Regions from separate parts of the Cobetia sp. 4B genome, predicted to be linked through region 1. Evidence: predicted binding sites of a transcription regulator. Region 1 holds the regulator's gene; the other holds the start of a gene.
The links. The regulator sigma-54, encoded in region 1, starts transcription at its own class of promoters, with help from an activator protein. The targets are predictions, from matches to a motif close to TGGCACNNNNNTTGCTNT.
Positions count from the first base shown of each region.

Region 2: a site for sigma-54 is predicted at 1,816-1,833, ahead of glnA (glutamate--ammonia ligase). Genes of this name have one in related genera too.

Region 1 is NZ_CP059843.1:815,221-818,646, forward strand. Features, by position in the region: gene raiA (ribosome-associated translation inhibitor RaiA) at 1-196, opposite strand, end outside; gene H2O77_RS03435 (RNA polymerase factor sigma-54) at 857-2,305, opposite strand; gene lptB (LPS export ABC transporter ATP-binding protein) at 2,539-3,279, opposite strand; gene lptA (lipopolysaccharide transport periplasmic protein LptA) at 3,283-3,426, opposite strand, start outside.
Region 2 is NZ_CP059843.1:4,204,138-4,207,563, reverse strand. Features, by position in the region: gene typA (translational GTPase TypA) at 1-1,325, opposite strand, end outside; gene glnA (glutamate--ammonia ligase) at 1,968-3,374, shown strand.

The DNA.
Region 1 (3,426 bases):
CTGCCAGGGCGTGGAGGTCAGCGCCTGCCGCGTGCAAGGTGCAGGCAGCCTGCTGGCGCTCCTTCTCGATCGACAGTGTCACCTGAACATTGGTGATGTTGTCGTAATGCCGTTCGAGGCGAGCGAGCTTCTCGTTGACGTAATCGCGGAGAGGATCGGTAAGTTCCACATGATGCCCGGTGATATTCACTTGCATGGACACGCTCCTTTATCCAGCGGGTTGCCATTCAATTGTAACCCTTTTTGACTACGAGCAAACCCTGATCGGACGCTCTGCAACAGGCTTGACGGCCACCGTCTGGCGATGTTTTCGCACCCTTGCCAGTGGCGTCAGATGTCGTGAGCGTCTGTACCGACAATGCCCAAGCTTTGCGCAAAGATCAACGCTGCGCTGCATCGTGGTTCAGTGCTTGTCTTCAACTCAGTGAGGGGTAACGGAGTGGACTTCAAGGGCATGTCTGGCGGGTGGTGCGTGAAAGACGCGCAAGAAGGCGGGTTTTCGTCGCCAATCCCTGCATGTACGTCGCCTTTCAGACGATTCGATTGCGTGGAGCAAGCGGCGTTCCGGGAGGTTCTTCGGGTGTCTTCCAGGTGCAATACGCGCAAAAGTGACTTTAAAAACATGCGATTGACGGTAAATGACGCTGCCGGAACGGCGTTTTTTTGCCGTCATTCTGCGCGCTGTCATGGGCCATGACGGGCAATTGACGAGCGGTTGCCGGAATGACATGGCGCGCGACAGGCGCACCACTGCCCGCGAAGTCAGAGGCTGATGAGCGGAAAAGCCAACGCTTGAGGTTGGCGGCGGCTGCCATTGTGGAGGTGAGAGCAGGGCATGGCAGCCGCAGGTGACGCGTCAGGCCAGACGCTTGCGCTCGCTGGAGGAGGGGATGCCCATCGCTTCGCGATACTTGGCCACGGTACGGCGTGCGACCTCGATGCCATCGCTGGCGAGCAGATCGACCAGCCGTGAGTCGGAGAGAGGCTTGCGGGCCGGCTCTTCCGCGATCAGCTTGCGGATGCGGGCACGAATGGCGGTGCTTGAGTGGGCGTCGCCACTGCCGCTGCCACCGACCTGGCTCGAGAAGAAGAACTTGAGCTCGAAGACGCCGCGCGGGGTGTGGATGTACTTCTGGGTAGTGACCCGCGAGATGGTCGATTCGTGCATCTCGACCACTTCGGCGATGTTGGCCAGAATCAGCGGCTTCATGCCTTCCTCGCCTTGCTCGAGGAAGTCGATCTGGCGCGCCATGATCTCGCGGCCGACCTTGAGCAGGGTGTCATTGCGCGATGACAGGCTCTTCATCAGCCAGCGGGCTTCCTGCAGGTTGTCCTTGAGAAAGGTGTTGTCGGCGGACTTGTCGGCACGCTTGATCAGCGCGGCGTATTCCGGCTGGATGCGCAGCTTGGGCAGCGCTTCCGGGTTGAGCTCGACCTGCCAGCCATGGCGGGTATGGCGCACCAGCAGATCAGGGATCACGTAATCGCTGGCGGGCTCGCCCCAGGCGGATGCCGGACGCGGATCGAGCGCGCGCACCAGGCGGATGACGTGGTCCAGCTCGTCATCGTCAAGGCTCAGGCGGCGCTTGAGCAGCTTGCGATCATCGTTGCCCAGTGCCTCGAGGAATTGACGTACCAGGCGGCGTGCCTGCGCCAGCAGCGGCAGATCATCCGGCAGCAGCGCCAGTTGTAGCAGCAGGCATTCGCGTAGGTCACGGGCGAAGACGCCGGTCGGGTCGAACTGCTGCATACGCAGCAATACCTGCTCGAGCTCGGAGGCCTTGAGGCCGGGCAGGCCCTGGCCACGCAGGCCATCGACCAGCTCATCGAGAGACAGGCTCAGATAGCCGGCACCGTCGACGGCATCGATCAGGCTCTCCGCCATCTGGCTTTCACGGCCATCGAGGTCGGTCATCGCCAGCTGCCAGCGCAGGTGGTCCTGCAGGCTCTCGACGCTGGTATTGCGATCGAAGTCCGGCCCTTCTTCACTCCCGCTGCCACTGCCGGAGCTGGTCAGGCTACCGGCGTGGTCCTGGTAGAGGTCCGACCAGTCACTGTCGAGGGGGTATTCCTCGGGAATCTCGCTCGAGGAGTCGGCAGTGGAGATCTCGCTCGAATCCTGTGTCTCGACGACATCCAGCGACTCGTAGTCCTCGTCGAGCTCCAACATGGGGTTGGACTCGAGGGCTTGCTGAATCTCCTGACGCAGGTCGAGCGTCGACAGCTGCAGCAGCTGGATCGCTTGCTGGAGCTGCGGCGTCATGGTCAGCGAGGTGCCGAGGCGGAGTTGCAGGGTGGGTTTCATGGAGTCAGTCAATTCACGGCAAAGGAACGTGCTTACTACGCTATACCGTGACTCGGGGCACTGACAAGTGGTTGTCGTGAATATTCAAGCAACTTGCATGCCATGTTTCCACCAAGGTGGTATGGACGTCATGCATGCGTCTGATGTCAGACATGAAAAAGCCGCTACGCGATAAAATCACGCAGCGGCTTTTGAAGCTTTTGCCTCGCGAGGACTCAGCGCAGCCGCTGACCCTAGAGCGTGAACTCGTGACCCAGGTAGACGTCGCGCACCTGCTGGTTGGCCAGGATGGAGTCCGCGTCACCGTGGGCGATGATCTGGCCATCGCCGACGATATAGGCGGTGTCACAGATATCGAGTGTCTCGCGCACGTTGTGGTCGGTGATCAGCACACCGATGCCACGATCGCGCAGTTGGCGCACGATGCTCTTGATCTCGCCCACCGAGATGGGGTCGACGCCGGCGAAGGGCTCATCGAGCAGTACGAAGTCCGGCTCGGTGGCAAGCGCCCGGGCGATCTCGACCCGTCGACGCTCACCACCGGACAGGCTCATACCGGCGCTGGCGCGGATGTGCGTGATGCTGAATTCCTCGAGCAACTCTTCAAGGCGTGCCTTGCGGCCATTGCGATCCAGGTCCTTGCGGGTCTCCAGAATCGCCATGATGTTGTCGGCCACCGACAGCTTGCGGAAGATCGACGCTTCCTGCGGCAGATAGCCGATGCCGGCGCGTGCACGCTGATGCATGGCGGCAGCGGAGAGGTCCTTGTCATCGATGGAGACGTTGCCGGCATCGGCGCGCACCAGTCCGACGATCATGTAGAACGAGGTCGTCTTGCCGGCGCCGTTGGGGCCCAGCAGGCCGACGATGTCGCCCTGGCGGATCTCCAGCGAGATGTCCTTGACCACCTTGCGGCCCTTGTAGGCCTTGGCCAGATGGCGAGCGCTCAGCGTACGTGGAGTAGCAGCAGTCATGACTCAGTTTTCCTTGCTGGCATTGGCGCCGCGGGGCGTCAGAGTCATGTGCACGCGACCGCCTTCGGTCTGCTGTGCCGTCTTGCTGTTGTTGGCGTTCACCTGGCGCTTGTCGAGGAAGTACTCCACGTAGCCGCCTTCGAAGGT
Region 2 (3,426 bases), 930 kb from region 1:
ATGAAGTCCAGACGCACACGACCCTTGCCATCCGGGTTCATGTTGGTCAGCTCGCCCTTGCGGTAGCCCAGCTCTTCCATGATGGAGCCCTGGTGCTGCTCTTCACAGTCGATGATGACTTCTTCGTACGGCTCCTGCTTCTTGCCGTCGATTTCCTTGATGATGACTTCCGGACGGCCCACGGCCAGTTCGAAGCCTTCACGACGCATGGATTCGATCAGAACGGAGAGGTGAAGCTCACCACGACCGGAGACGACGAACTTCTCCGGAGTCTCGCCCTGTTCGACGCGCAGTGCGACGTTGTGGATCAGTTCCTGGTCCAGACGCTCACGGATGTTGCGGCTGGTGACGAACTTGCCGTCCTGACCGGCGAACGGAGAGTCATTGACCTGGAAGGTCATGGAGACGGTCGGCTCATCGACGGTCAGCGGCGGCAGCGCCTCGACAGTGGCGGTGTCGCAGATGGTGTCGGAGATCGCGAGGTTCTCGATACCGGTGATGCAGACGATGTCGCCGGCAGTCGCCTTGTCGGTCTGCACGCGGTCCAGACCCATGTGAGTCATGACCTGGCCGATCTTGCCCTTACGGACAGCGCCTTCCTTGGTGATGATGGAAACCTGCTGACCCGGGCTGACGGCGCCGCGCTTGATGCGACCCAGACCGATGACGCCGACGTAGCTGTTGTAGTCCAGTGCGGAGATCTGCATCTGGAACGGACCGTCCAGCTCGACCTTCGGCGGCTCGACGATGTCGACGATGGACTGGAACATCGGGTCCATGGTGTCTTTCAGGTCTTCCGGATCCATACCGGCAATGCCGTTGAGGGCAGAGCAGTAGATGATCGGGAAGTCGAGCTGCTCGTCAGTCGCGCCCAGGTTGTCGAACAGATCGAAGATCTGGTCAACGACCCAGTCAGGACGAGAGCCCGGACGGTCGATCTTGTTGACGACGACGATCGGCTTCAGGCCCTGGGCGAATGCCTTCTGGGTCACGAAGCGAGTCTGCGGCATCGGGCCATCGACGGCATCGACCAGCAGCAGCACGGAATCGACCATGGACATCACGCGCTCGACTTCGCCACCGAAGTCAGCGTGCCCAGGGGTATCCACGATGTTGATGTGGTAGTCGTTCCACTGGATCGCGGTGTTCTTCGCGAGAATGGTGATGCCGCGCTCTTTTTCCTGGTCGTTGGAATCCATGATGCGTTCCTGACCCTCGGCCTTGCGGTCCAGGGTGCCAGACTGACTCAGGAGCTTGTCGACCAGGGTAGTTTTACCGTGGTCAACGTGGGCGATGATGGCTATGTTGCGAAGTTTCTCGATCACGACGGGAACCTGTGCGGAAAATGGGCGCTCGCGTACCGGGCGCTTGTGATTTGGGGCGCATTATAGGGGGCATGGCATGCCTCCTGCCAGCATCGTGCATTCACGAGGCGAGTCAGCGAGTGCCTTCAGTTGGCCTGAAGTGCCCAAATGGTTGTCTCTCAAGTCTTTTCCGCGCCCTTGTCGCGGATGAAAAAAACTTGTGAGTCGAGGCAAACATGAGGATGAAAGAAAGAAATGACCGCAATGTGATGCTGACGTGATCATCGGGTGTGAGCGGAGAAATCCCCGGGATTCAGTGTTTTGCACCAATGTGGAGCAATGGCGTTTTTTGGTGCACTCAAATGATGAATCTGCACTGCGCGGCAAGAATTTTTGCACCTTGTCGGCCCATCTTTGGTCGGGTTTTCGTGCTGCATGCATGAAGATGGTGATGTTTTTTTTCAGCATATTCATGAGCTTACTGAAATTAGCGCTGCGGCGTGCGCCATTCTGGCACGCTCGCTGCATTGTTAGAGCATCCTGTCTGATGGCTGGCATAACGACGCCGACCATGAGAGAAAAGGCTTACAAAATAGAGCAATAACCCCAGACAACGCTGACACCAACTGTAACCAGAGCCGCCGGCTCCATCGGAGAATTACCATGGCTGAGAAGACACTTGCCCTGATTGAAGAACACGAAGTCAAGTGGGTTGATCTGCGCTTCACCGACACCAAGGGCAAGGAGCAGCACGTCTCCATCCCGGCGCGTACAGTGGATGAGGAATTCTTCGAGAACGGCCAGATGTTCGATGGTTCCTCCATTGAAGGTTGGAAGGGCATCAACGAATCCGACATGATCCTGATGCCGGACGACGGCACTGCCTTCCTCGACCCGTTCACCGAAGACACCACCCTGGTGCTGCGCTGCGACGTCATCGAGCCGGCCACCATGCAGGGCTATGAGCGCGATCCGCGTTCCGTCGCCAAGCGTGCCGAGGAATTCCTGAAGTCCACTGGTCTGGGCGACACCGCCTTCTTCGGTCCGGAGCCGGAATTCTTCATCTTCGACGAAGTGCACTGGAAGAACGAGATGAACGGTTCCATGTTCAAGATCTCTTCCGAAGAAGGTGCCTGGGCGACCGATTCCACGCCGGAAGGCGGCAACCTGGGTCACCGTCCGCGTCTGAAGGGCGGCTACTTCCCGGTCCCGCCGATCGACAGCTTCCACGATATCCGTGCTGCCATGTGCAACACTCTGGAAGCCATCGGTCAGGAAGTCGAAGTTCACCACCACGAAGTGGCGAACGCCGGCCAGAACGAGATCGGCGTCAAGTTCAACACCCTGGTCAAGAAGGCCGATGAGGTTCAGGAACTCAAGTACGTGATCCACAACGTGGCTCACGCCTACGGCAAGTCCGCGACCTTCATGCCCAAGCCGCTGGTCGGTGACAACGGTTCCGGCATGCACGTTCACCAGTCCTTCTGGAAGGATGGCGACAACCAGTTCGCCGGTGACGAGTACGCGGGTCTGTCCGAAATGGCCCTCTACTACATTGGCGGCATCATCAAGCACGCTCGTGCCCTGAACGCCTTCACCAATGCGTCCACCAACTCCTACAAGCGTCTGGTGCCGGGCTTCGAAGCGCCGGTCATGCTGGCTTACTCTGCCCGCAACCGTTCCGCTTCCATCCGTATCCCGTACACCGCCAGCCCGAAAGGCAAGCGTGTCGAGGCGCGTTTCCCGGATCCGACGGCCAACCCGTACCTGGCGTTCTCCGCGATGCTGATGGCCGGTATCGACGGTATCAAGAACAAGATCCACCCGGGCGACGCGATGGACAAGAACCTCTACGACCTGCCGGCCGAAGAAGCCAAGTCCATCCCGACCGTGGCCGAGAGCCTCGAACAGGCCCTGACCGCGCTGGACGGCGATCGTGAGTTCCTGACCCAGGGCGGCGTCTTCACCGACGACATGATCGATGCCTACCTCGAGCTGAAGGGCGAAGACGTCCAGCGCCTGCGCATGGCGACTCACCCGCTCGAATTCGACATGTATTACAGCGTCTAAGTACTGCAGCGCCTAAGTACAGCAGCGTCCAAGCGCTGCAGAGGTTGAGGCA